4 regions of the Sphingomonas fucosidasi genome follow, and region 4 is predicted to be linked to each of the others. Evidence: riboswitches for the same ligand, from Rfam matches in the RefSeq annotation. Region 4 holds a riboswitch; each other region holds the start of a gene.
The links. A riboswitch is a leader RNA that binds a small molecule or an ion and turns the genes downstream of it on or off. The one in region 4 is predicted to bind cobalamin.
Positions count from the first base shown of each region.

Region 1: it holds a riboswitch for cobalamin, as region 4 does, so the genes downstream of both, U1737_RS05165 (TonB-dependent receptor) here and U1737_RS03185 (DUF1636 domain-containing protein) in region 4, are expected to answer to the same signal.
Region 2: it holds a riboswitch for cobalamin, as region 4 does, so the genes downstream of both, cobW (cobalamin biosynthesis protein CobW) here and U1737_RS03185 (DUF1636 domain-containing protein) in region 4, are expected to answer to the same signal.
Region 3: it holds a riboswitch for cobalamin, as region 4 does, so the genes downstream of both, U1737_RS15670 (TonB-dependent receptor plug domain-containing protein) here and U1737_RS03185 (DUF1636 domain-containing protein) in region 4, are expected to answer to the same signal.

Region 1 is NZ_JAXOJR010000002.1:352,996-360,114, reverse strand. Features, by position in the region: gene U1737_RS05175 (TonB-dependent receptor) at 1-564, shown strand, start outside; gene U1737_RS05170 (PepSY-associated TM helix domain-containing protein) at 567-1,748, shown strand; cobalamin riboswitch at 2,055-2,294, shown strand; gene U1737_RS05165 (TonB-dependent receptor) at 2,463-4,634, shown strand; gene kynU (kynureninase) at 5,076-6,290, opposite strand; gene U1737_RS05155 (alpha/beta hydrolase family protein) at 6,296-7,119, opposite strand, start outside.
Region 2 is NZ_JAXOJR010000001.1:516,195-523,313, forward strand. Features, by position in the region: gene U1737_RS02290 (precorrin-8X methylmutase) at 1-486, opposite strand, end outside; gene cobG (precorrin-3B synthase) at 487-1,632, opposite strand; gene cobN (cobaltochelatase subunit CobN) at 1,629-4,862, opposite strand; gene cobW (cobalamin biosynthesis protein CobW) at 4,871-5,908, opposite strand; cobalamin riboswitch at 6,014-6,230, opposite strand; gene U1737_RS02310 (HoxN/HupN/NixA family nickel/cobalt transporter) at 6,402-7,119, opposite strand, start outside.
Region 3 is NZ_JAXOJR010000008.1:180,908-188,026, forward strand. Features, by position in the region: gene U1737_RS15665 (TonB-dependent receptor) at 1-1,276, shown strand, start outside; cobalamin riboswitch at 1,450-1,664, shown strand; gene U1737_RS15670 (TonB-dependent receptor plug domain-containing protein) at 1,780-3,678, shown strand; gene U1737_RS15675 (ABC transporter substrate-binding protein) at 3,675-4,475, shown strand; gene U1737_RS15680 (FecCD family ABC transporter permease) at 4,633-5,601, shown strand; gene U1737_RS15685 (ABC transporter ATP-binding protein) at 5,592-6,371, shown strand; gene alr (alanine racemase) at 6,474-7,119, shown strand, end outside.
Region 4 is NZ_JAXOJR010000001.1:725,740-732,858, reverse strand. Features, by position in the region: gene U1737_RS03195 (NAD(P)/FAD-dependent oxidoreductase) at 1-1,588, opposite strand, end outside; gene cobO (cob(I)yrinic acid a,c-diamide adenosyltransferase) at 1,643-2,248, shown strand; cobalamin riboswitch at 2,455-2,649, shown strand; gene U1737_RS03185 (DUF1636 domain-containing protein) at 2,822-3,229, shown strand; gene cobT (nicotinate-nucleotide--dimethylbenzimidazole phosphoribosyltransferase) at 3,226-4,239, shown strand; gene U1737_RS03175 (histidine phosphatase family protein) at 4,248-4,805, shown strand; gene cobS (adenosylcobinamide-GDP ribazoletransferase) at 4,802-5,515, shown strand; gene U1737_RS03165 (cobyric acid synthase) at 5,480-6,949, opposite strand; gene cbiB (adenosylcobinamide-phosphate synthase CbiB) at 6,937-7,119, opposite strand, start outside.

The DNA of each region.
Region 1 (7,119 bases), on a different contig from region 4:
GGCTGGGGCGGACGGGCAAGCGTGACCGGCGCCGCCTACCGCATCGCGCAGAAGGACATCCTGACCCGCGACCCGAACAACCCGGCCTTGGCCGTACAGGGCGGCCGCCAGTCGTCGCAGGGTGTCGAACTGTCGGCGGTCGTCGCGCCGGTGAAGGCGCTGCGCCTGTCGGGTGGCGTCTCCTATACCGACGCGCAATATGACCAACTCTCGGAGCTGGTGAGCGGCGTGCGCGTCGACCGGCGCGGCAACCGTCCGATCAACATCCCCTCGACCACGGTCAACGGCTCGGCGCTCTATACGATCGCCGACACGGTGACGCTGGGCGGCTTCCTCCGCCACGCGAGCGCCTTCTACACCGACACCGCCAACACCATCGGGGTCGCAGGGCATACCGTGCTCGATGCAAGCCTATCGTTCCCGGTCGCACCACAGGCAACCGTGACGCTGCGGGGCCGCAACCTGACCGATGCTTTCTACGGCGAATATTCCGGCTATCCGACCACCAACGTCTATATCGGCGCGCCGCGATCGTTCGAGGTCGCGCTGGCGACGCGGTTCTGACGATGACCGGGCATCGGCGATCAGCGGCATCGCGCGCGCGCATTCTCGTGCGGCGCGTCCATCTCTGGCTGGGGTTGAGTGTCGGGCTGTTGTTCGTGGTGCTGGGCCTCACAGGCTCGGCACTCGTCTTCTACACCGGCATCGACACGGCGCTTCATCCTGCGATCCAGGCCGGTCGCGACGATCCTGCGCCCGATTTGAACGCACGCGTCTGGGATCGCGCGCTGGCGACCGGGCGGGCACGCTGGCACGACACAGGCGGCAAGTGGACGCTTGAAGCAACGGGCGAAGGCGGTGCGATCCCGGCGCGCTATTATCCGGCGCCCGGCCACCACGGCGACCGGATGATGGTATGGTTCTCGGCCGATGGCACGCGCATCGTTCGTGCCGAACCGTGGGGCGGCTATCTCATGAGCTGGCTCTACCAACTTCATATGGCCCTTCTTGCCGGGGATATCGGCGGTCAGGTGGTGGGCTGGTCCGGGGTGCCGATGCTGCTGCTGTTGATCAGTGGCGTGGTGGCCTGGTGGCCGCGCGGACGCTGGCGCAAGGCGCTCGCCTTCAAGCGCGACGCCGCACCGATCCGTCGCCTGCGGGACCTCCACAAGCTGTCCGGCCTGTGGAACATGGTGCTGCTGTTCGTGCTCGTCGCGACCGGCGTGTTGCTGGCTCTGCCTGCCGTTACGCAAGCCCTGTTCCGACCTGCGGCGATACCCGCGCCGAAGTCGGTCGATGATGGAGCGGGCCGGATCACGATCGTTCGCGCGTTCGGGATAGCGCACCGGGCATTGCCTGACGGCCGGATCGTCTTCGTGGATGTGCCCAGCGCGCGGGATGCGCCGATCAGGGTGCGACTTCAGGTGGACGGCGATCCTCACCCACGCTTCCCCGGCAGTTACGTCTTCGTCGATCAGCCTTCGGGCCGGGTGCTGGCGGTGCACGATGTTCGGCGCGCCGGCACCGGGACCTTCCTGGTGAGCTGGATACGCACGCTGCACGACGGGACAGTCGGCGGAATGGCGACGCGGATCCTCGCGGTCCTGTTGGGCTTCGTGCCGACGCTGCTATTCGCGACCGGCCTTCTTCACTGGTTGCGCCGCGGCAGGGCTGTTCGCTCTGCCGGCAAATACCGGCCAGATACCAAGGCGGAATGTCCAAGCGACACGCCGCGCCGCCAGCGATAGCCGCTCCGTGTGCACGCCGGCCGGCATCGTCTGACGAAACGCCATCTGGCCGTGCTGATCTGCACTGCACGGCGACAGGCAGGAGCTGCGGCCGAACTGCACCGGTACGAGCGCGGTGGCCACGGGTTCTGCCTGCATGCGAAAGGTACGACGAGCGAGCATTGGTTCGACGAGCTTGTCTGGTGGCTACAATCTCGCCGTCTCTTAAAGCCGCGGCGAAATTGTCAGGTCGTGGCTTTGGGGCATGGCGATTGCCCAGAGGCATTGATCGGGATACATCGGCGCCGCTGATCTGCTTTTGAAGCAGGCCGGCATGATCGCGTCGGTGTCCCGAGAGGGGCTTAATAGGGAACGCGGTGAGGGTGGTTCGCCGCCTGAATCCGAGGCTGTCCCTGCAACTGTAAGCGGCGAGCGCGATGCATATCGCTTCTTCCTTCATAGAAGGGGCAGCCACTGGGCCAGACGTTACGTCACGAGGGCCTGGGAAGGCCGTGCATCGTGTGATGACCCGTGAGCCAGGAGACCTGCCGGCGTCTGGTCGCTCTTGCCTGGCCCAGGGGGTGGCCGAGGCACGGTACTCCGTCGAGCGACGACGTGTGCGGTGGGGGCCGCACGGGCATGCGTGCCGGTCGCGATGGCGTCCGGCTGGCGCGGATGTCGGCCGTTCGCGGAAGGTCCCTGCCGGGTTCGCTCGACGCCCCGGGGATTACCGTAATGCCGTTCCTATCGTCTCGCTTCGCGTTTGCAGGGGCTTTGTTGTCGCCTGTGTTCGCAGCACCGCTCAACGCTCAGTCCGCGCCTACTTCCGACAACGAGGACATTCTGGTTGTCGGCCAGCATGCACAGGACACGCTCACCACGCCGAACGCGACCGGCAGCCGCCTGGGTCTCACGCCGCTCGAGACTCCCGCGACGATCTCGGTCATCGACGGCGCCACGATCCGCGCGCGCGGCGACCTGTCGGTGATCGACGCGACGAGCCGCGCACCGGGCATCAGCAACGCCGGCAACCCCGGCAACGGCGGCACCGCGCTCGCCGCGCGGGGCTTCAGCGGTCAGGGATCCGTGCTCCAGCTCATCGACGGCATAAGGCTGTTCCCGGCTGCCGGCACGATCACCTTTCCCACCGATCCGTGGATGGTCGAGCGTATCGACATCCTGAGCGGCCCGGCCTCCGTGCTCTACGGCCAGGGCGCGCTGGGCGGCGCGGTGAATGTCCTGATGCGCAAACCCGATACGCAGCGGACCCAGATTGAAGGCGAGATCGGCTATGGCTCGCAGGACAGCTTCCATGTGGCAGCCGGCGCAGGGGGGGCGATCACCGAGCGCCTCTCGTACCGCATCGATGGCAGCTATCGCCGATCGGACGGCTATGTCGATCGTGGCCAGTCGCGCAGCCATGCGGTGTCGGGCACGCTTCGCTGGGCACCGACCGACACGCTCGTCGTCACCGCGCGGGACGATTATGGCGACCAGAAGCCGATGCGCTATTTCGGCACGCCGCTGATCGACGCTCGGCTCGACGACCGCATCCGGGAACGCAACTACAACACGCGCGACGGCTTTATCCGCTACCGCGACAACCGCACCAGCCTGCAGGTCGACTGGACGCCGAGCGATGCACTGACCGTCAGCAACCAGGCCTATCGCCTCACGTCCAAACGCTACTGGCTCAATCTCGAAAGCTATTGCTGGATCGCCGCGGGCGGGGTCTGCCCCAACGGCAGCACCAACGCCGGGACGCCCGGCCGCGTCCTGCGCACCGACATGACCGGGATCGTCCACGACCAGACGCAATGGGGCGATCAGGGCAGCGTGACGCTCTGGACAGGCATCGCCGATGGCGTCAGCAACGACCTTGTTATGGGCTTCGACGTCAACCTCATCAAACTCACCTACTCCCACAACTTCGGTTCGGACCCGCAGGTTTCGGAGGTCGATCCTTTCGCGTTCGATCCCGGTCTGATCGTCGACACGCAGGGGATCGCACCGCGCTATCGCACGCGCATCGACGAATATGCGGTCTTTGCCGAGGACCGGCTGAAGCTCGGCACGCACGTCTCGATCGTCGGCGGCGTGCGCTACGAACGCGACAGGATACGCCGTTGGTCGATCGACTATCCGGGCGGCGCCAGCACGGAAACCTTAGCGCTCGACAAGCGGCTGCACAATATGACCTGGCGGATCGGGAGCGTCTATCAGCCGGTTCCGACGGTTTCGCTCTATGCGCAATATGCCACCGGCGTGGACCCGCTCGGGACGCTGACCACCTATTCGACGGGGCAGGTGCAGTTCAGCAACGCGGTGGGCGACCAGGTCGAAGTCGGTGCCAAGGCGGTGTTCCTCGACGGGCACGGTACCGCGACGCTGGCCGCCTACCGCATCGTCAAGAAGCGCCTGCTGGCGCAGCTGACCCCGACGAGCCCGGTCGAGCAGGTGGGACAGCGATCGGCCAAGGGTGTCGAGGCCGCGGTGTCGCTCGATCTGCCTTACGGCGTTGGGATCGATGCGAACGGCAGCATCCTCGACGCGACCTTCGACGACTTCGTCTCAGGCGGCACGAGCTTCAACGGCAATACCCCGCCGGACGTGCCCGAGACGCTCGCCAATCTCTGGCTGCGCTGGAACGCGACGCGCGCGCTTCAGGCGCACGCCGGGCTGCGCTACGTCGGGCGTCGTTATTCGGACAACGCCAACAGCTTCCGCATCCCCAGCTATACCACGGTCGATGCCACGCTCTCCTATGCGGTGACGCCGCGCGTCGCGGTCGCTGTCCACGGCTACAACCTGTTCGACCGGGACTACGCGCTCAGTACGTATACCAACCAGCAATGGGTGCTTGGCCGTCCCCGCTCGGTCGACGTCTCGCTTCGTGTCAGCTTCTAACACCCTCGGACCGCCGGCGCTCGGCAAGATCGCCCGGCGCTGGCTCTACCGCGTTCATCGCTGGATCGCGCAGTTCTCGATCGCAGGAATCACCACGTCGATAAACGGGATCTGGCTCGGGTGGAAAAGGCTCGCACGGTAACGGTTTCATCGCAGCCAGGTTTCCCAAACGACCGGATTTTGGGAACGTCCGGGTTGGGAGAGGAAAGCGGACGCTGGCAGTTGAAACGTTAATGAGAGCCGAACCACGTCCCGGCGACATAGGCGATGCTGCTACCCCAGTTAAGTGCGGTAAAAATTCCGAACACAGTCAACGCGGCGTTGCCTAATCCCAGCAATCTGCGGCTCATTGGTCGACGCTCCCTCGTTAAGCTTCTGATAGCGTATTTGACAATGCGGATGTCCTCAAGTGGGCGTTAGCGGACATGTCCCTTCGTGCCGTCACGTCACCGCAAGGCGCTGTGCGAATCGCGGATTTTGCCATGCCTGGGTCTCTAGGGTCTCGCGGAGGATCTCGCCGGCGCGCCAGACGTCGATGTGACTGAGGTACAGCGGCGTCAGGCCCAAGCGGAGGATGTCGGGATCGCGGAAGTCGCCGATGACCCCGCGGGCTATCAGCGCCTGGGTGATCGCATAGGCCTGGGGGTGGCGGAAGCTGATGTGGCTGCCGCGCCGCGCCGGGTCGCGCGGGCTGACACAGTCGAGGCCCAGTGCGTCGCCGGCGGCGGCGAGGATGTCGAAGAGTGCTGCGCTTTTGGTGGCGACGGCGTGCTGGTCGAGGTCGACCCAGAGGTCGAGCGCGGTTTCGAGCGCGGCGGTCGAGAGCATCGCCGGGGTGCCGGCGAGCCAGCGCTTCATGCCGGGGGCGGGGCGATAGGCATCCTCGAACGCGAACGGCGCGGCGTGGCCCATCCAGCCGGACAGGGGGCTGGCGAGCGCATCCTGCCATCGCTTGGCGACGTAGAGGAAGGCGGGCGCGCCGGGGCCGCCGTTGAGGTATTTGTACGTGCAGCCGACGGCGAGGTCGGCGTCGGCGCCGCCGAGGTCGATCGGGACCGCGCCGACGCTGTGGCTGAGGTCCCAGAGCATGAGCGCGCCGGCGGCGTGCGCGCGGGCGGTCCAGGCGGGCATGTCGAAGCGGTCGCTGGTCTTGTAGTGGACATGGGTGAGCAGGAGGACCGCGGTGTCTGCGTCGAGTGCGGCGGCCAGGTCTGCGCGGGCGACCACTTTCAGGCGTGCACCGGGGACGCAGGCGACGGCGCCCTCCGCTATGTGCAAGTCAGTCGGGAAATTGCCCGATTCGCTGAGCACCGTGTGGCGGTCGGGGTTGCTGCGAAGCGCGGCGACGAGTGCCTTGAAAAGATGCGTCGAGGTGGTGTCACCGATGATCACTTCGTCGGCGGCGGCACCGATCAGCGGCGCGATCTTGGCGCCGATCCGCTGGGGGGCTTCGATCCAGCCTTCGTTCCAGCTGCGGATCAGGCGATCGCCCCATTGGCGGGTGGCGACGTCGGCGAGTGCTGCGGGCGTCGCTCTGGGGAGCGCGCCGAGCGAGTTTCCGTCGAGGTAGATCACGCCTTCGGGGAGCGCGAATTTGTCGCGATAGGCGGCGAGCGGGTCGGTGGCGTCGAGCGCGCGGGCTTGGTCTAGGGTCATCGGGCTCACTTCAGGGCTGTCGTGATGAGGCGCTTGGTTTCCGCCCAGGCAGCGGTGTCCGGGGCGATGAGTTCGACATGACCGGTGGCGGGCACGATATGGAGCATGGCGCGGTCGCCCGCCGCCTCGGCCTTTGCAACATAGTCGGTCGCCATGTGGAACGGAATGATGCGGTCCTCGCGACCGTTGACGAGATCCTGCTTCGCGCCGAGCGGGAGGAGGCGCGGGACCGAGGTGTCGGCATAGATGTCGGGATGCTGCGGCGTGGCGGCGCCGACGAGTTTGGCGACGACCTCCGTGCCGCACCCGTTGGTCGCGTCGGCGGCGGTGGCGTCGAGATCGGGGAGCCCGCCGAGGCTGATGACGTGGCGGATACGGAGCGGATGCTTGGTGTGAAGCGCGCTCGTCGCGGGCAGCTTCCGGCGAGCGGCGAGCCAGAGCGCGAGATGGCCGCCTGCGGAATGGCCGACGGCGACGAGGTGCCGGGTATCGAGGTTGAACCTGCGGGCGTCCACCGCGAGGCGGTCGGCGGCGCTCCCCGCATCCGCGAACGTCCCGGGATAGCCGCCGCCGGCCAGATCGACGCCGCGATAATCGATGTTCCAGACCGCGACGCCGTCCTTGCGCAGATCGTCGGCGATCCAGTTCATCAGGCTGCGGTCGGCGATGCTGGTCGTCCAGCAACCGCCATGCACCATCAGCACGACCGGGAACGGACCCTTGCCCTGCGGAATCCAGACGTCGATTTTCTGCATGGCGTCGGCACCATAGTCGACGGTCGCGTCAGGAGTCGGCTTCGGGCGCTTGGTCAGGTCGGGCCACGTCAGCA
Region 2 (7,119 bases), 210 kb from region 4:
GCAGCCGATGATCGCCGCCGGGCGCGGACAAGCGGGGTCTTCTAGCATGTTGAGCAGATGGAACAGCGCGGTGGGCGCATTGCCGATCGCGACGACGGCGCCGGCGAGATGCGGACGCCAGAGTTCGAGTGCGGCGGCGGATCGGGTGTTGCCCATCTCGCGCGCAAGCTCGGGCGTTTCGGGGGCGTGGAGCGTGCAGACGATGCGGTTGTCGGCGGGCAATCTGGCGCGGGTGATGCCTTCGGTGACCATGCGGGCGTCGCACAGGATCGGCGCACCGGCCTGCAGCGCGCGGCGGGCTTCGACCGCGAAGTTGGGCGAGAAGCGGAGGTGCTGGGCGAGGCCGACGAGCCCTGCTGCGTGGATCATGCGGACGGCGACCGGCTCTTCGTCGGGCGAGAACCGGGTGAGATCGGCCTCCGCGCGGATCATCGCGAAGGACTGGCGGTAGATCGCCGCGCCGTCGGTTTCATAGGCGTACGGCATTCAGGCGGCTCCGAACTGGGCGAGTATCTGCGCGATGTCGAGATCGGCGAGAGTGGGTGGCGCACCGGCGCGGGCGTCGAAGGCGAGGTCGTAGCGGCCTTCGCGCCCGGTGAGCGTCACGTCGGCGGGGCGCGCGCGCGCGCATCCCTTGGCGCATCCGGAGACGTGGAGGCGGCCGGTGACGTGGGGGGCTAGGCGGTGTGCGAGGCTGCGGGTTTCGACGGTAGCTTGCGGGCAGGCCGGTGCGCCTACGCAGGCATCCGTGCGTAGGATCGGCGAGGATGGATCGGTGATGAAGTCGGCGGGGTCCGGCTGCACGCGGAGCTTGGCAGCCGTTTCGCAGATCGCGATGTGCCAGGGTGTCAGGCGGATCGCCTCGACGGCAGTTTCGGCTTCAAGGAAGCGGGTCAGTGCCGTCGCCGAGACCCGGCCGAATGGCAGGCCGAGCGCGACGCCGAGAGGGTGCCTGCCGGGTTGGAGCCTGTGCGCCGATGGCGCGGGGGACGTGATGCCGGCAGCCAAATCGGGAAGCGGCGCGTCGTGTCGTGCCATGCGACCGCTCGCGGCGCCGCCGCTGTCCACGAACCATCGGGCTAGCGCGATCAGGTGGTCGACTTCGGTGCCGGGCGACAGCGGCGTGCCGCGCTCGCGACCGTCTGGGCGGAGGATCAATTGACCAGATGCGACGCGTTCGATGCGGAAGTCGGCGGGGGCGTCCTGCAGCGTCGGCGTGGCGCCGGCATCGATCGCGAAGCCGACTTTGCCGGGGAGGTCGGGCAGTTCGGACAGGCGGGCGCGCAACTCTTCGGCGATGCGGTGGGTGTCGTCGCCGGCGCGCCAGTCGGGTGCGACGAGGATGTTGGCGCGCGCCTCTCGGGTCTGGTCCCGGTCGATCAGGCCGAGATCGAGAAGCGCGTCGATCAGCGCGCGCCAGCTATCCTCGCGGACGCCGCGGATCTGGAGGTTCGCGCGGGTGGTGGCGTCGATCTGGCCGTTGCCGTGCCGCGTCGTGGCGTCGGCAAGGCCCAGAACCTGCGCGCGGGTCAGGCGACCGAGCGGGGGGCGGACGCGAACGAGCAGGCCGTCGCCGGCCATCATCGGGCGCCATGCGTCGGGGCACCAGCCTTTGACCTGGAATGCGCTCACGACGGCAAATCCAGGCGCGCGAGGATCGAGTTGCGGCGGGTCGGCCACAGGTCCGCGGCGTGGAGCGCGGCGAAGCGCGCCTGCATCGCCGCCAGCGCGCCGGGGTTCGCTTCGGCGAGGAAGGCGTGGACATCGTCGCGGCCGAGCGTGGCGTCGTAATAGAGGTCGATCAGTTCGGGGCGGACCGCGCTGGCGAGGTGGGCGAAGGCGCCGAGATGATCGAGCGTGGCGGCGATCTCCGCACCGCCGCGGAAGCCGTGGCGCATCATGCCGTCGACCCAGGCGGGGTTCGCCGCGCGGGCGTGGACGACGCGGGCTATTTCCTCCTTGAGCGGACGGGCCCTGGCTTGGGTCGGGTCTCTCGCGTCTAGATGGTAGAGGGTGGCGTTACCCCCGGCGACCGATTGCGCGGCAGCGAAGCCTGCTTCGTGGGCGGCGTAGTCGGCGGCGAGAAGGAGGTCGGTTTCGGGCAAATCCTGGGCGTGGACAAAGGCGTCGGCGGCAGCGACGCGGTCGCGGATGCCGGTCGGGTCGAAACTTTCTACGCCGTCGTCGAGCGCGTGGCTGGAGGCGGATAGCCACGCTTGGCCAGCTTCCAGTCGAGCCTCTGGCGTGTAGGTTTCGGCGGCGTCGCCCATGCTCAGGCCGTAGCGACCGGGTTCGGGACCATATACGCGAGCGCTGACCGGCTTGCCGACGAACGGGTTCCAATCGGCCGGTTCGTCGCGTGCGGCGAGCGCGCGGACGGCTTGGCCGAACATCGTGCAGAGCGTCGGGAAGGCGTCGCGGAACAGACCGGATACGCGCAGGGTGACGTCGATGCGGGGACGGTCGAAATTGGCGAGCGGGAGGATCTCGACGCCCGTCACGCGGTCGGACTGCATGTCCCAGACGGGCTCCGCCCCGAGCAGGTGGAGCGCCATCGCGAACTCCTCGCCGGCGGTCCGCATCGTTGCCGAGGCCCATAGGTCGACCACGAGATTGCGGGGGTAGTCGCCGTGGTCCTGTAGGTGACGGCGGACGAGTTCATCGGCGAGTTTGACGCCTTGGGTATGGGCGGCGCGGGAGGGGACTGCTCGGGGATCGGTGGTGTAGAGGTTGCGGCCGGTCGGTAGGACGTCTGCGCGGCCTCGCCACGGGGAGCCGGAGGGGCCGGACGCGATGCGTTTGCCCTGGAGCGCGGACTGGAGCCCGGCGCGTTCGGCTTCGCCTTGGTCGCCGCGGCCGTAGATGTGGAGGCCGTCGCCGTACTGGCTTTCCTTCACGTCGCAGACGAACGTGTCGATCCGGGTGATCGCGTCCGCCTGTGACTGTGCATCGTCGAGCCCTAGCGTGGCGGCGAGGCCGGTGGCGGTGGCTTCGTCGCGGATGTCGCGTTGCAGGCGGTCGCGGCGGGCGGGATCGAGGCCGTCGGCGTTGGAAAATTCGTCGAGCAGCGCTTCGAGACGGCCGAGGCCGGCGCCGGTACGGGTGCGTTCGAGTGGTGGCGGGACGTGGCCTAGAGTGACCGCGCCGATGCGGCGTTTGGCCTGGGCAGCTTCGCCGGGGTCGTTGACGATGAACGGGTAGATGACGGGCATCGCGCCGGTGAGCGCTTCGGGCCAGCAGGCGTCGGACAGCGCGACCGACTTACCGGGCAGCCATTCTAGCGTGCCGTGCGCGCCGACATGGACCAGCGCGTCGGTGCCGCGCGTGCGGAGCCAGAGGTAGAAGGCGACGTAGGCGTGACAAGGGCAGCGCGAGAGGTCGTGATACTCTTCCGCACGTTGCTCGATTCGGCCGCGTTCGGGCTGGAGGGCGACGAGTGCCCCGCCCTGGTCGATCGCGGTGAAAGCGAAGTCTTCGGTTGGATCGCCCCAGGTTTCCTGAAGGTCCTTTCGCAGAGCTTCGGGGAGGTGCGCGAGGGCTTTGCGGTACTCGGCGAGCGGCCAGTGAATGCGCGAGGTGGCCAGATCGGTTGCATCGGGCGTGATCGCGTAACCGGCCTGAGTAAGGTCGGCGAGGATCGCCTGCGTGGAGGCGAGCGCGTCGAGACCGACGGCGTGTGCCATCTGGTACGTCTTGCCGGGATAGGTCGAGAGGACGATCGCGATGCGGTGGTCGGCGATGGGTTTGCTGGCGAGGTTCGTCCAGGCTTCGATCCGCGCAGCGATCGCGGTGATGCGCGCGGGGTCGGCGCGGTGTTCGCGGCGGGTGTATTCGAGGTCGCCGTCCCTCGCGGCGGCTTCCTTGAAGCTGGCGACGCCGGCGAAGAGGCGGCCGTCCACTTCGGGAAGGACCACGTGCATGGCGAGGTCGGCGGGCGACAGGCCACGTGTGGCACCGGCCCAGGCGGCGCGGTCGGAGGTGGCCAGCGCGATCTGGAAGACGGGGACGTCGGCGTCGTCGAGTGGGGTCGTGTCGCTCGCGCCGCGTGCGGAGAAGGCGGTGGCGTTGACGATCGCGGCGGGTTTCAAAGCTCGGACCCAATGGCCCATCCAGCCGGCCGCATCCGGTGCCTTGAGCGAGGGCGCGAAGAGGCCGAGGACGTCGAAGCCTCGCGCGGTCAGTTCGGCGTGCAGGGCTTCGATCGGGTGGAGGTCGGCGGCGGTCAGGTAGGAGCGGTAGAATACGACCAGCACGCGGGGGCGGTGCGCGTTGAGCGCGAACGCGGCCGGGCACGTCACGCCGTCGTGCGGTTGCCAGCCGCCTACATCGGCGATCGCACGGACTCCGGTGACCGGGCCGGCATAGCAACCGGCGGCCAGCGCGAACTGCGCGAGTGCCGCCTGCGCCGCGACCGCGCCGCCGGTGTCGCAGAGGTGAGCCAGGCGGCGCAGCGTCGAGAGCGGGATCGTCGAAGCGGCGTCGAGGCGCGTGTCGATGCGACCGTCCGCGGCGAGAACAGCGAGCGCGATGCCCTTCTTGCGTGCGAGGTTTTCGACCTGTTGCAGGCCGTAGCTCCAATAGGAGCGGCCCCCGATCAGCCGGATCAGGATGCCCTTCGCGCCGGCCAACGTTTGCTCGACATAGGTGTCGACCGAGAGCGGGTGCTGGAGCGCGGTCAGGTTCGCGAGGCGTAGCGACGGAAGCCGACTTCCGGCAGCATCCGCACGTCTCCAACCCGCCGCGAATGCGCCGAGGTCACCGTCGGAGAAGGATAGGACGACGAGATCCGCAGGGGATTGGGCGAGGTCCTGCGGGACCGCGCTTTCCTCCACCCCGTGGGTCTCGCGGAAGACGACGTGCATCGTGGGCCTCAGCCGTCCAGCGCGGCCTTGATGCGGGCCTCGTCGATCCGGTCGTGCTCGGCGATCACCACGAGTTGCGTGCGGCGCGGTTCGCCCGCGCGCCAGGGGCGGTCGTACTGCGTCCGGACGCGCGCGCCGACGGCCTGGACGAGGAGGCGCATCGGCTTGCCGGTGACGGCGGCGTACCCTTTCACGCGGAGGATGTCGGCGCTGCGGGCGAGCGCCTCGATCTTCGCGGTCAGATCGGCGGGGTCGGCGATCTCGCCCAGCTCGACGACGACGCTGTCGAAATCGTCATGCTCGTGATCGTCCTCGCCGTCGTGATGCGAGGGGCGGCTGGCGATGTCGTCTTCGGCGGCGGCGTTGAGACCGAGGATCACGCGCGGGTCGATGATGCCGTCGGTGAGGTCGATGACCGGGAGCGGCCGTGCGGACTCTGCGGCGATCACCGCGCGCGCCTTGGCGACGCCTTCGGGTCCGGCGAGGTCGACCTTGGTCAGGAGTACGAGATCTGCGCAGGCGAGCTGGTCCTCGAACACTTCCGACAACGGCGTCTCGTGATCGACGCTGGGGTCGGCGGCGCGCTGCGCGTCGAGCGCGGCGACGTCTGGGGCGAAGCGACCCGCGGCGACCGCCTCGGCATCGGCGAGCGCGATGACGCCGTCGACGGTGATGCGCGAGCGGATCGCGGGCCAGTCGAATGCCTTCAGCAGCGGCTTGGGCAATGCGAGGCCGGAGGTCTCGATCAGGATGTGATCGGGGCGCGGGTCGAGTGCGAGCAAGGTCTCGACGGTCGGGATGAAGTCGTCGGCGACGGTGCAGCAGATGCAGCCATTGGCCAGCTCGACGACGTTTTCGGCCGGGCAATCGGGGATCGCGCAGCCCTTGAGGATGTCGCCGTCGATGCCGAGCGTGCCGAATTCGTTGACGACGACCGCAAGGCGGCGGCCGTTCGCGTTGCGGATCAGGTGGCTGATGAGCGTGGTCTTGCCCGCGCCCAGGAAGCCGGTGACGATGGTGACGGGGACCTTTGAAAGATCGGACATGATTATTTCCTCGACGTCTAAAAGCACGCACGCACGACCTTTCGGCCGCACGCGTTCGTCGCTCAGACGGAGTACCGTGCCGCGACCATCCCCTGGATCGTAGCAAGAGCGACCATTGCGCTGGCAGGTCTCCTGGCTCGCGGGTCGAAGCTCGACGTACGCCTTCCCAGGTTTTCACCCAGTGGCTGCCCTCCGAAACGAAGGGCGTGTGCGTCTCGCTCACCGCTTACAGTTGCAGGGACAGCTGCGGCATTGGGAGGACACCCTCCCGCACCGCATTCCCATTCAAGCCCCGAAGGGCACCGGCGCGATCTGTGAGGTTCGGTGAAACCGAGCCTCAGTGGTGGGTTAGAGGAATTTGGCGAGTGTGCCAATGCGCCTTGCGTTCGTCATGCCGGGCTCGTTCCGGCATCCACGGTTCCGCATACTCGATAGTTGTGAGTTTGCGGGACGGTGGACCCCGGAACAAGTCCGGGGTGACGGAGGGGGGCGGCTACCCGTGCCTCACCTCGATCTCGTCGAAGCGTTTCCAGCGGTAGATCGCGAAGCTCAGCACCCAGCAGAGGACGAACAGGCCGATGATCGCGAAGCCGAGGCCGTTGAAATTTTCGCCCAGTGCGGCCGCCAGATCCCAGATGCCGCCGGTCAAGCCCAGCTTTGCGCCAAGCAGCGCCAGTGTCTCGATCCCGCCGATTGCGATCGCGACGATTGCGGAGATCAGCGTGATGGTGATGTTGTAGTAGAGTTTGCGGATCGGCTTCACGAACGCCCATTCGTAAGCACCGAGCATGACGACGCCGTCCGCGGTGTCGACCAGCGCCATGCCGGTCGCGAACAGTACGGGAAGCACCAGCACGATGCCGATCGAGAGACCGTCGGCGGCCTGGCTTGCGGAAAGGCCGAGGATCGCGACTTCCGTAGCGGTGTCGAAGCCGAGCCCGAACAGGAAGCCGAGCGGGGCCATGTGCCAGCTTCGCGTGACGAGCCGGAACATCGGCCGGAACAGTCGCGCGAGCAGCCCGCGGTTGCCGAGCAGGAGGTCGAGATCCTCCTCGACATAGGTCCCGCCGCCGCGGACATGGCCGAAGGTGCGCCAGACCGAGCGCAGGATGATGAGGTTCATCGCGGCGATCGTGAAAAGGAACAGCGCGGAGATCGTCGTCGCGACGACGCCGCCGACCTGTTTGAACGCCTCGAACTGCGACAGCGCG
Region 3 (7,119 bases), on a different contig from region 4:
CTTCACCACCAACACGAGCGAGGGGGCTGATGCGAGCATCCGGCTGATCGGGCGGGGCGCGTGGGGCTATTCGGCGCTGGCGTATCTGCAGACGCGGGCGTTCGCGAGCAGCTTCAACAGCATCAATGCCGCGCGCACGACCGCGATCCAGTCGCTGAATCAGTATAATACGCCGGCCACCGGGCTGGGCGGACGGATCGAGGTCGCGCCGCCGCTGGGCGAGACCATCACGCTCAGGCTGGGTGCCGATATTCGCGACGTGAGCGGCAAGACGCAGGAACTCTATACGTTCGTCAACGCAGCGCCCACGCGACGGCGCGAGGCTGGCGGGAGCACGACGACGACCGGCGTGTTCGCCGATGGGAGCCTGGTCGCGGGCGACTTCACGTTCAGTCTTGGAGGACGGGTCGACTGGTGGTCGATCGACGGCGGCTATCTGTCCGAGCGCCCGTTGGCGACCGGCGCGGCGCTGACCGACCTGCGCTATGCAGACCGCGACGGCAGCGAGACGACCGGGCGGGCTGGCATCGCGTACCAGCCGATCGAGGCGATCACGCTGCGAGTCGCCGGCTATCGCGGATGGCGACTGCCGACGCTCAACGAACTGTACCGCCCGTTCCGGGTCGGCAACGACGCGACCGCGGCGAATGCATTGCTGTCGCCGGAGCGGCTGACCGGGGTCGAGGGTGGCGTCACGCTGACGCCGACGCCGGGCGTGAGCATCGCCGCGACCTATTTCTACAACCGGCTGAAGAACGCGATTGCCAACGTCACGACGACCAACCCGCCGCAGGTGCTGCCGGGGGTGGCGACCTACCGCGTCCGCCAGAATCTCGATGCGATCCGCGCGCATGGCTTCGAACTGGATGCATCGTATCGACCTGGTCGATTTGGCGTGCAGGCATCTTGGTCGCACACGAACTCGAAGGTCGAAGGGTCTGGGATCACCGCCGCTCTGGACGGCTTGCGGCCGGCGCAAACCCCGCGCGACCAGGTGTCGGGGACGGTCGACTGGCGGCACGACGCGGCGGCTCTGTCGTTGACCGTGCGGCATATCGGCCGGCAATTCGACGACGACCAGAATTCGCGGGTGCTTGGGGCCGCGACGACTCTCGATGCCTATGCCGCGCTGCCGATCCTGCGCGCGCTGGTGGCCGAGGTGCGCGGCGAGAACCTGTTCGACGAGCGGGTCGAGGCGGGGATCAGCGGCGCCAACATCGTCGAGCGCGCGACGCCGCGGACGATCTGGATCGGGCTGCGCTACGGAGGACGGTGAGTCCGAACGATCCTCCCCCGCCAGGGGGAGGTGGCGCCGAAGGCGACGGAGGGGGAGGACTACGCCAAAGCGGTTATCGCATTCCTCCTCCTCCGTCTGGCAAGCGCCAGCCACCTCCCCCTGGCGGGGGAGGACCAGTAGACCTCGCGTTGACCCGTGCATGTCGCGCGACTAATGCCACTCCCGTGAAGGGTTCCCGGCGACGGGATCAAAAGGGAAGTCGGTGCGTGGGCCGGGTCGTCAGATCCAAATCCGCAAGACCGGCGCTGTACCCGCAACTGTGACCGGATAGCGGCCACCCCGACATGCCACTGGGTTTCGACCTGGGAAGGCGGGGTGGGCGCGGCGACCCGGAAGCCAGGAGACCTGCCTCTCACGGTCGATCCACTGCGCGGGCGGGTGTCCGGCGCGGACGAGTGCTCCGGTCCAGCCGGGTTTCCTCGAGCGAGAGACGTCTGGCCGCCCGGCGAATGGTCGCTGGCGGTTCTGGTTAGGACGTGCCCATGACGAAATTCTTCCTTCTGCTCGGCGCCGCGGCGATCGCAGCGCCCGCTTTTGCCCAGACCATCCCCGATCCCGACGCTTCCGAAGTCGTCGTCACCGCGACCCGTGCCGCGCAACCGCTGAGCGAGATCGGCCAGGCCGTCACCGTCATCGACCGCGCCGAGATCGAGCGCCGCCAGACCGTTATCGTCTCCGACCTGCTCGCGACCACGCCGGGCGTCACCGTCACGCGTAACGGCACGGTCGGCGCGCTGACCAGCGTCCGTATCCGCGGTGCCGAGGCGGACCAGACGCTCGTCGTGATCGACGGCGTCCGCGTCAACGATCCGTCGTCGACCGGCGGCGGCTTCAACTTCGGCAATCTGCTGTCGAGCTCGGTCGAGCGGATCGAGGTGCTCCGCGGCCCGAACTCGGTGCCATGGGGCAGCCAGGCGATCGGCGGCGTCGTCAACATCATCACCGCCGCGCCAACCGGAGGCGTCCAGGCGCGCGCCAACGCCGAATATGGCTATGCCGACAGCGTGTTCGCGAGCGCGGGCGTCTCGGGCAAGTCCGGGCCGGTATCGGGCTCGCTGACCGGCGGCTATCTCCGCACCGAGGGCATCTCGTCGGCGGCCAGCGGCACCGAGCGCGACGGCTATCGCCAATATGGCGCGACCGGGCGCGTGGGCGTCGAGCTCGCGCCAGGCATCGGTCTCGACCTGCGCGGCTATTTCGCCGACAGCCGCGTCGCGATCGACGGCTTCCCGGCACCTGATTACGTGCTCGCCGACACGCCCGAATATTCGAAGACGCGCGAGGCTTACGGCTATGCCGGGCTGCACGCGAACTTCGCCGATGGCCGGTTCAACAACCGCGTCGCGTTCACGATCGCCGACATCAACCGCGACAATTACGACCCGAGCTTCGGCAGCGATCCGACCTTCATTGGTCGCGGCCGCAGCGAACGCTACGAATACCAAGGCGACTTCCGCCCGTTCGACCAGGTCCGCGTGGTCGCCGGAGTCGAGCGCGAGAACAGCCGCTTCAACGACGGCTTCACCTTCGCGGATACCGGCATCACCAGCGTCTACGGCCAGCTGATCGTCAAGCCGCTCGACATCCTCACGATCACCGGCGGCATCCGCAACGACGATCACGACGATTTCGGCAGCCACACGACGTTCGGAGCCAACGCGGCACTGGCGTTGCGCACCGGCACGACGATCCGCGCAAGCTATGGCGAAGGCTTCAAGGCACCCACCTTGTACCAGCTCTTTTCCGACTACGGGAACCGCGGCCTCGATCCGGAGACCGCGCGCAACTTCGACGTCGGTGTCGAGCAGGCGTTCCTCGCCAACCGAGTCCGCGCAGGCGTAACCTATTTCAACCGCCGTACGCGCAACCAGATCGACTTCCGCGATTGCAGCCCGGCGGAGCAGACGACCGCCGGTTCGATCTGCGTCGACCGCCCGTTCGGCGTCTACGACAACATTGCCCGCGCCGAGGCGGACGGCGTCGAGTTCACCTTGGCGCTGCGCCCGGTCGACGCGCTGACGCTGACGGCGAACTACAGCTATATCGACACCGAGAACCGCACGATCGGCAGCGATTTCGGCAACGATCTCGCGCGCCGTCCCAAGCAGACCGCAAGCGTCGACGCCGATTACCGGTTCGCGTTCGGGCTGTCCGTCGGCGGTACCGTGACGATGGTCGGCGACAGCTTCGACGACGCCGCCAATACCGCGCGGCTCGACGGCTATGCGCTGGCAGGCGTCCGCGCCGAACTGCCGATCAACGACCGGATCGCGCTGTACGGCCGCGTCGATAACCTGACCGATTCGCGGTACGAGACGGTCGCGGGGTACGGCAATTACGGCCGCGCGGCGTATGGCGGCGTGCGGTTGCGCCTGAAGTGAGGCGCGGGGCGATCCTCCTCGCGCTCCTGCTCGGGGGCTGCGCACAATCCCCCGGCGCGGGCGGTGGCGGGGGGATCGTCTCGACCAATCCGTGCGTGGATTCGGTGCTGATCCGGATCCTGCCCGCATCGCGGATTGCCGGGATCAGCCATTATTCACAGGACCCGGCGGCGACCTCGCTCCCGCTTTCGGTAGCTCGCCGCTTCCACGGCATCGCCGGGACCGCCGAAGAGGTGATCGCGCTGCACCCCGATCTCGTCATCGCCAGCACGTATACGCCGCCGGCGACCCAGGCGGCCTACGCGCGGGCCGGGCTGAAGACGCTGCTGCTCGGCATCCCCGACTCGATCGCGGAGAGCCAGGCACAGGTGACGCAGATCGCCGACGCGGTCGGTGCGCCCGCGGGTGGCGCGCGGATCAACGCCGATATCGACCGTGCTGTGGTGCGCTGGAGCCGCAAGGACGGCCCGTCGCCAAGCGCGTTGCTCTATATAAGCGGCGATCTCGCGACCGGAGGGAGCACGTTGCTGAACGAGATGATGACCCGCGTCGGCTTCCGCAACGCCGCCGCCAGCTACGGTCTGACGCATACCGGCACGCTCTCGGCGGAGACGATCGTGACGCAGCCCCCGTCCATCGTGATCGCCCCCGAACGCGCCAGCCGCGGCACCGCGCTGCGCCGCCGCCTGCTGCCGACCACGCCGCAAGCCGTCTTCTCCCGCGTCCTGATCAACTGCGGCGGCCCGACCATCCCCCCCGCACTCGAACGCCTCGCTGCGATCAGGGCGGGGCTGTGATGCGACACCCATACCAAAACCACCCCGGCGAAGGCCGGGGCCCAACTGGGATGGCGGAAATAATGGAGCGCTGCACGCCGTCACGTTCGTTCCCCAATTGGGCCCCGGCCTTCGCCGGGGTGGCGGCAGTCGTCGGTATGCTTGCGGTGGACCTGTGATGACCCGCACGCCCAAACTCATCACCCTTGGCCTGCTGGTCATCCTCCTGTTCGGCCTGTCGCTCGGCTGCGGGAAAGTCTGGGTGCCGCTCGACGCCTGGTTCTCGAGCGACCCGCGCTGGTGGATCATCCTCGAACTCCGCCTGCCACGCGCGGTCCTCGGCCTCGTGCTCGGCGCCACGCTCGGGCTGTCGGGAGCGGTCCTGCAAGGCTATCTCCGCAACCCGCTCGCCGACCCCGCCGTCGTCGGCATATCGTCGGTCGCAGCACTCGGCGCAGTCGCCGCGATCATCTTCGGGGCCGGTTCGGGATCCGCGATCTTCGCCGCCGCGATGCTCGGAGCAGGGGGCGCGGTCGCGCTGCTCGCCGCGCTGACATGGCGATCGCCGAGCGCGATCACCTTCATCCTCGCCGGCACCGTGCTCGCCAGCCTTGCCGGCGCGCTGACCGCGTTCCTGATCTCGATCGCGCCAAATCCCTATGCGGTCGCCGAGGTCATCGACTGGATCATGGGCGCGCTCACCGACCGCGGCTGGGACGACATCACGCTCGCCTTGCCGCCGATGCTGCTCGGCGGCGTCCTGCTGATGCTCACCGGCCGCTCGCTCGATGCATTGTCGCTAGGCGAGGCGGCGGCGCGATCGCTCGGGATTAGGATGGGCCGCATCCGGTGGCTGGTCGTGCTCGGCACTGGGCTCGTGGTCGGCGCGGGCGTCGCGGTGACCGGCGTGATCGGCTTCGTCGGTCTCGTCGTCCCGCATCTGCTGCGCCCGATCTTCGGCCACCGCCCGAGCGCGCTATTGCTCCCCTCGGCGCTCGGCGGCGCGGCGCTCGTACTCGCCGCCGACAGTCTCGTCCGCCTCGCCCCCGGCGCAGGCGAAGTCCGTCTCGGCGTCGCGATGGCGCTGATCGGCGCGCCGTTCTTCCTGGGGCTGCTGGTCAAGGAACGAGGCCGAGCATGGATCTGATCGTCGACGCACTGCGCGTAAAGCTCGGCAAGCGCACCGTCCTTCACGACGTTTCCGCGCATCTCCGCCCCGGCCGCGTCACCGCAATCCTCGGCCCAAACGGCGCCGGCAAGAGCACGCTGGTCAAGGCCGCCGCCGCGCTCGTCGGTGGCAGCGCGGGCAGCGTCCGACTCGACACGCAGGACGTCGCGACGATGGACCCGCGCGCGCGCGCCCGCGCGATCGGCTACCTCCCGCAGGACGCGACGGTCCACTGGAACATCGTCGCGCGCGATGTCGTCGCGCTCGGCCGCCTGCCGCACCTCGGCGCGCATGCCGCCCCATCGCCCGACGACCACGCCGCCGTCGAGCGTGCGATGCACGATACCGAGACCACGCACCTCGCCGATCGCCCGGTCGGCGAACTTTCCGGCGGCGAGCGCGCCCGCGTCCTGCTCGCGCGCGTCCTGGCAGGCGAACCCCGCTGGCTACTCGCCGACGAACCGCTCGCCAGCCTCGACCCCTCGCACCAGATCGACCTGCTCGCCCGCCTGCGCGCCTACGCGGCCGGCGGGGCAGGGGTGGCGATCGTCCTCCACGATCTCGTCCAGGCGCAGCGCGCGGCCGACGATGCGCTGCTGATCGCCGGCGGTCGCATCGTCGCGTTCGGTCCGGTCGCCGAGGTGATGACCGCGGACACGCTTGCCCGCGTGTTCGGCGTCCGCGTTGCGCCGCTCGACGATGGCGGCCGCCGCCTGCTGGTCCCGGTCGGGCGCGTCGAGATCGGCTAGCCAAGCGACACGCCCGGTGGATCGGGGCCAAGTCGGGGCCGGCGGGGTGAAAGATCATCGACGCGCGGGGCCCGGTTCACTATCTCGCGCCGGGTGATCGACATTCCCGCCCCCCTCCGCCTGCGCCTCGACGGCGATGCCCTCGTCCAGAACTGGCGCACGCTCGACCGCATGAGCGGCACCGCGGCGTGCGGCGCGGCGGTCAAGGCGAACGGCTACGGCCTCGGCGCGATCGAGGTCGCCCGCCGCCTCGCCGACGCCGGCTGCCGCGACTTCTTCGTCTCGAACTGGCAGGAAGCCGCCGAACTCGCCCCGTTGGGCCTGACCGTGTCCGTCCTCCACGGCGTCCGCGAAGACGACATGCCCGCCGCCACCGCCGGTTTCGCCCGCCCGGTTCTCAACACCCCCACCCAGGTCGCCCGCTGGAAAGCCGCGGGGGCAGGCCCGTGTGACGTCATGGTCGACACCGGCATGAACCGCCTCGGCGTGTCGGCGGAGGACATCGCCGGCGGCCTGCTCGACGGCCTCGCGATCGAAACGCTGATGAGCCACTTGGCGTGCGCCGATGAGGACTCGCCGATGAACGCCGCGCAACGCGACCGGTTCGCAGCGCTGGCCGGCACCACAACCGCGCGCCGCCTGAGCCTCGCCAACTCCGCCGGCATCGCGCTCGAGGGGTATGCGTTCGACCTGACCCGCCCGGGCCTGGCGCTCTATGGCGGCATCCCCCGGCACGAACTCGAGACGA
Region 4 (7,119 bases):
CCGCGACCTTGATGCCGTCGACCGCTGCCGAGAGGATGCCGCCTGCATAGCCAGCGCCTTCGCCTGCCGGGAACAGCCCGGCGGTATTAAGGCTGACGAAATCGTCGCCGCGCGTAATCCTCACCGGAGACGAGGTGCGCGTCTCTACGCCGGTCAGCACGGCGTCGGGATGATCGTAACCTGGAATCTCGCGGCCGAACGCCGGTAGCGCCTCGCGCAGTGCGGTGATCGCGAACTCGGGCAGGCATTCGGAGAGGTCGGTCATGTGCACGCCGGGCTTGTACGACGGGATCACTGAGCCCAGCGCGGTCGAGGGTCGCCCAGCGAGCAAGTCGCCGATGCGTTGCGCGGGCGCCTTGTAGTTCGAGCCACCGGCGACATAGGCGCGCGATTCCCAATGGCGTTGCAACTCGATCCCGGCGAGCGGGTGGCCGGGATAGTCGCGCTCGGGATCGATGCCGATCACGATCCCCGAGTTCGCGTTGCGTTCGTTGCGCGAATATTGGCTCATGCCGTTGGTCGCGACGCGGCCTTCTTCCGAGGTCGCGGCGACGACGGTGCCACCCGGGCACATGCAGAAGCTGTAGACGGTCCGCCCGTTCTTGCAGTGGTGCGACAGGCTGTACGCCGCCGCGCCGAGAACGGGATGGCCCGCGCAGGGGCCGAAGCGGGCCTCGTCGATCCAGGACTGCGGATGCTCGATGCGGACGCCGATCGAGAACGGCTTCGCCTCGACGTAAACGCCCTTGGCATGGAGCATCTCGAACGTGTCGCGCGCGCTGTGGCCGACCGCGAAGACGACGTGGTTGGCTTCGAGATAGTCGCCGGTGCTAAGGTGGAGGCCGCGAAGTTGGCGCGTACCGGCCTGCTCGATGATGTCGAGACCGTCGACGCGGGTGGAGAAGCGGTATTCGCCGCCCAGCGCCTCGATCGTCTCGCGCATGCTCTCGACCATCGTGACGAGGCGGAAGGTGCCGATATGCGGGTGCGCTTCGGTCAGGATTTCGGGCGGCGCGCCGGCTTTGACGAACTCGGTCAGGACTTTCCGGCCGAGATGGCGCGGGTCCTTGATCTGGCTCCAGAGCTTGCCGTCGGAGAAGGTGCCGGCACCGCCTTCGCCGAACTGGACGTTGGATTCGGGGTTGAGGACGCTTTTCCGCCAGAGGCCCCAGGTGTCCTTGGTGCGCTCGCGGACGACTTTGCCGCGATCGAGGATTATCGGCCGCAGCCCCATCTGCGCGAGGATCAGGCCGGCGAACAATCCGCAAGGTCCCGCGCCGACGACCACCGGGCGCAGGCCCTTGTAGCTCGGACCGGTTTTCGTGACGAAGCGGTACCCTGTATCCGGTGTGCGCTGGACGTGGCGATCCTTGCGGAACCGCGTGAGGACCGTGTCCTCGTTCTTCAGCGTGACGTCGACCGAATAGACCAGGTGGATGTCCATCTTGTCGCGTGCGTCATGTGCGCGGCGAGCGATGGTGTAGCGGATCAGGTCGCGCGGGGTGACGCGCAGACGGTCGCGGATCGCGGCGGGGAGCGCTTCGTCGGCGTGGTTGAGCGGGAGCTTGAGGTCGGTGATGCGGAGCATGCTCGGTCCTCTAGCGCCGCGCGGCGCGATCCGCCATCGGGAGGACGAGAGGATATGATCATGCGGACCGACGACGAGCAGAATGCCAAGAGTGCGAAGCGAAAGGAGGTCCATGACCGGATCGTCGCGAGCAAGACGATCGAGAAGGGCCTGATCATCGTCCACACCGGCAAGGGCAAGGGCAAGTCGACCGCCGCGTTCGGCATGGCGGTGCGGATGATCGGGCATGGGCGGAAAGTCGGTGTGGTGCAGTTCGTCAAGGGCGCGATGGCGACCGGCGAGAAGGCGATCTTCGATGCGTTCCCGGACCTGTGCGAATTCAAGCCGATGGGGGAGGGCTTCACCTGGGATACGCAGGACCGCGCGCGCGACATCGCGGTGGCGCGCGAGGCCTGGGACGAGGTGAAGCGGATGATCGCCGACCCATCCTATGCGATGGTAGTGGCGGACGAGCTGAACATCGTGTTGCGGTATGAGTATCTGCCGGTCGACGAGGTGCTGGCGGTGTTGGCGGCGAAGCCCGAGATGACGCATGTCGTGGTGACCGGGCGGAACGCGCCGGATGCGCTGATCGAGGTGGCGGATCTGGTCACCGAGATGACTCAGGTGAAGCATCCGTTCCGATCGGGGGTGAAGGCCCAGGCTGGCGTGGAGTTTTAGGCCGATCTCACGCGAACGTTCTGCAGGTCACGGCGCTAGCCAAAAACGCTCCGTCATCCTGACGAAAGTCAGGACCCAGAGCCACGAAGGTCGCCGCCCGTTACCCTGGGTCCTGACTTTCGTCAGGATGACGAGCGGATTGGTGGAACTGCTGGCGAGAGCACCTAACGCGCGCCGCTATCTTGCGTCCCCCAAGCCTCCCGCGTATCGCTCGACCCGCGACAGGTTTTCCCGAGGCGGCAACGCTTAGGGAAATGAAATGGGAACGGGAAACACCCGGCTGCCCCTGCAACTGTACGCGGCGAGCCATCGTGCCACATGCCATTGGGATACTCCCGAGAAGGCGGCGCGGACGGCGTTGACCCGCGAGCCAGGAGACCTGCCCGTCGCGGTCGTCTTTCGTCCGGCCAGGGTGCGCCGAACGAACGGGTAACACCCCGAGCGACGACATCGCTTCGCGTTTCGCGGAGGCCGGAGGCGTGCGCCTTTCGCCCTTCGTGCGGTGCGGGTCCGACTGTCCGAAGGGGTTCCTATGCCTAGTATAAATCGTTCTGAGATCGTCCGGGAACGGACATGCTGAAGCCGGTCGAAGACGGCGTCGCGGTGGTTGCGTGCAACACGTGCCGCCATTCCGCCGATGCGCGCGACGACGAGCAGGGCCAGCGCGGCGGCGCAAGGCTGGTGAGCGCGCTGAAAGCGGTGCAGGCAAGCGATCCCGCCTATGCCGACGTTGCGGTGCAGGAGATGCCGTGCCTGTTCGCATGCCAGGATTTCTGCACCATCCACCTGCGCGCACCCGCCAAGGTCGGTTATGTGCTCGGCCGGTTCGAACCGACCGAGGATTCCGCACGCGCGATCCTCGATTACGCGAAGCTCTACGGCGAAAGCGCGTTCGGGCAGGTGCCGTTCAAGCAATGGCCGCAGGGCGTGAAAGGCCATTTCATCACCCGCACGCCGCCCGCGGGCTTCGTCGTCGAATGACCGCGTTCGCGACGCCCGCCGCGTTTCTCGCGGCGTTGCACGGCTTGCCGCAGGCGGATGCTACGGCGCGCTCCGCTGCGGTCGCCCGGCAAGGCCAACTGACCAAGCCAACTGCGTCGCTCGGGCGGCTGGAGGATATCGCGGTCTTCATGGCCGGGTGGCAGGGCAACCCGCTGCCGCGGCTCGATCGCGGTAGCGCGGTCGTGTTCGCGGGCAACCACGGCATCGTCGCGCGCGGTGTGAGCGCGTTTCCGGCCTCGGTCACCGCGCAGATGGTCTCCAATTTCGAGGCTGGCGGCGCGGCGATCAACGCGCTGTCGCGAGCGGCGGGCCTCAAGCTGAAGATCGTGTCGCTCGACCTCGATCGCCCGACCGCGGATTTCACGCAAGCGCCGGCGATGTCGGAGGACGAGTGCCTTGCCGCGTTGAACGCTGGCGCGGCGGCGGTCGCGGATGTGCCGGACTTGGTCGTGCTCGGCGAGATGGGGATCGGCAATTCGACGACCGCCGCGGCGCTGTGCCTGGCGAGCTTCGGCGGGTCGGCGAGCGACTGGGTAGGGCCGGGTACGGGGGTCGATGATGAGGGCATCGCGCGGAAGATCGCGGTGGTCGAAGCCGGGGTCGCGTTGCACCGCGACGCGCTGGCCACGCCGTTCGAGATCTTGCGGCGGCTTGGTGGGCGCGAGTTGGCGGCGATCGCAGGCGCGGTGGTTGCCGCACGGCAGGCGGGCGTGCCGGTGATGCTCGATGGGTTCATCTGCTGTGCGGCGATCGCGCCGTTGGCGGCGGCGTGTCCCGACATTCTCGCGCATTGCCTTGCGGGCCATGTCTCGGCCGAGCCGGGGCACCGTGTTCTGCTTGAGCGAATGGGCATCGAACCATTGCTCTCGCTTGGGATGCGGCTGGGCGAGGGCAGCGGCTCTGCGACTGCGACGTTGCTGGTTCGAGCCGCGCTGGCCGTGCATGCCGAGATGGCGACGTTCGCCGAGGCGGGCGTTTCGGCGGCGTGAGCGCGTACATGCTGCACCTGATGCGGCACGGGGCGCCCGAGGTGGCGGAGCGAATGCTCGGACGGACCGACAACCCGGCAACCGAGGCGGGGATCGCCGCCTGTGTCGCACGCGCGAAGGGCATCGCGATCGAACGGATCGAGGCCTCCGATCTGATCCGCGCACGCGCCTGTGCGGCGGCGATCGGTGAACCGCGAGGCGTTACGGTTGAGGTCGACCCACGCTGGCGCGAACTCGATTTCGGGGCATGGGACGGGCTGGACCCGGCGGCAATCGATCCTGCCGAATTGGCCGCATTCTACGACGATCCCGATGCGTCACCACCGCCGGATGGCGAACGCTGGTCCACGTTGCAGGATCGGGTCGCGCAGGCAGTGGCCGCTATGCCACCGGTATCGACATTGGTGGTGACGCATGGCGGCGCGATCCGGGCGGCGCTCGCGGAATTGTGCGGGTTCGATCGACGGCAGATCTGGGCGTTCGACCTCCCCTATGCCGCGCTCGTCTCGCTGCGCATCTGGCCGCGCCCGACGCGAACCGTGCAGATCGTCGGGCTGGCGACGTGAAACAGTTGATCGTCGCGTTCGGCTTTCTGACCCGCCTGCCGATGCCGCGCGTCGAGGTGACCTCGACTGATTTCGCTGCGGCGATCCGGTGCTACCCTGCCGTCGGTCTCGTGATCGGCATGATCGTCGCGGCGGTCGGATGGCTGGGTGCGCTGGTCGATCCGTGGATGGGGGCCTGTGCTGCCCTGCTGACCTGGATCGCGGTGACGGGGGCGCTGCATCTCGACGGGCTTGCCGACCTCGCCGACGGGCTGGGCGCGGCGCATGGCGATCGAACGCGCCTGCTCGCGGTCATGGCCGATCCTCATATCGGGAGCTTCGGCGTCGTCGCGATCGTCGGTCAGATGCTCGCCAAACTCGTGCTGCTGCATGCGATAGGCATGAACTGGGCACTGATCCTCGTTCCGTTTGCGGCGAGGATGGGGCCGCTCGCATGGGCGAAATTGTTGCCGCCACTGCGGGCCGGTGGGCTCGGCGCAGCGGTTGCTGGTGCGGTACGCGCGCGCGATCTGCTGGGATGGGGCCTGCTGCTCGCGTTCGCCGCGGTTGCGGTGCCGGCGCTCATCGCTCTCCCGCTGCTCGTGCTCGGCATCGCGACATGGTTCCGGCGGACGCTTGGCGGCGTGACGGGCGACGCGCATGGCGCCGGGATCGAGATCGTCGAGACCGGTCTGCTAGTCGCGCTCGCGGTGGCCGGCGCGCTCGCTTAGCGCCAGCAGCGCATCGAGATCGACATGCCGTTCGAGCGTCGCGGCGATCGCATCGAGCGCGGCATCGATCGACGCGCCATGATCGGGCCCGATGGCGGCGACGCCGAGCCGCGCAAGCCACACCGCGCGTTGCTCCGCAAGCCCCAGCAGGCCGTGGACGTAACTGCCCGACACCAGCCCGTCCGCACTCGTGGCGCCTTCGGGACTGCCATCGGCGCGGTGGCCTACGGGACGGGCAGTTGAGGGTCCGGTGGTCGCGCCCATGTGCATCTCATAGCCCTCGAATGCCGCGCCCTGCGCCCTGCCTCGCACCTGCTCCAGCGTCTTGCGGCCGGTGAGGACCGTGTCGACGTCGAGCAACCCGAGCCCGTCGACGTAGCGTGCCGGTCCCTCGATCCCGTCAGGATCGGCGATGCTGCGACCGAGCATTTGATAGCCGCCGCAGAGCCCGAGCACCGGCTTTCCACGGCGGTGATGCGCGTGGATGTCGATGTCCCAGCCCTGCGCGCGGACAAAGGCGAGGTCGGGGATCGTCGCCTTCGATCCGGCGAGCACGATCATGTCAACGTCCGGGATCGGCGAGCCCGGCGGCACCATCACCAGCGTCACGCCGGGTTCGAGCCGAAGCGGATCGAGGTCGTCGAAATTGGCGATCCGCGGCGTGATCGGACAGGCGATCGTGACGCGGCGCTGAGTACTGGCGAGCGGGCGTTCGAGGATTACCGCGTCCTCGCTCGGCAACCGTACCGCGTCTGCAAGCCACGGCACGACGCCGTAACCGCGCCACCCGCTCCGCGCTTCGATCGCGCGATAGCCGTCGTCGAACAGCGCCGGGTCGCCGCGGAACTTATTGATCAGGAACCCGTGGATCATCGCCGCGTCGGCCGGATCGATCACCGCGCGCGTGCCGACGATCGCTGCGATCACGCCGCCGCGGTCGATATCGCCGACCAGCACCACGGGCAAGTCGGCAGCGCGTGCGAAGCCCATGTTGGCGATGTCGCCGGCGCGCAGGTTGATCTCCGCCGGGCTGCCCGCACCTTCGACGACGACGAGGTCGCAGCCTGCCGACAGTCGCTCGAAGCTGTCGAGCACATCGACCAGCAGTCCTTCGCGGCCCTCGCGCCAGCGTGCCGCGGCGAGCGTCCCGCGCACCTGCCCGCGGACGATCAGTTGCGAGGTGCGGTCGCCCTGCGGTTTCAGCAGCACCGGGTTCATGTTGACGCTGGGTTCGACACGACAGGCGATCGCCTGGGTGGCCTGCGCGCGGCCGATCTCGCCGCCATCGGCGGTGACCGCGGCGTTATTCGACATGTTCTGGGGCTTGAACGGACGGACAGACAGCCCGCGATTGGCGAACGCGCGGCATAGCCCCGCGACCAGCACCGACTTGCCGACGTCCGAGCCGGTCCCTTGAAGCATCAGAGCGCCCATGCGATCCCTCCGGCGATGACGAACAGCAGCACACACGCCCGGCGATAGATGCCGAGCGCGGCGTGAAGGTCGGTGGCGGTCGCGTCCGCGCGGCCATCGCCGATATACGGCTTGGCGACGCTCACCCCGTCATATGCGATCAGCCCCGCAAGCTTGAGATCAAGCGCACC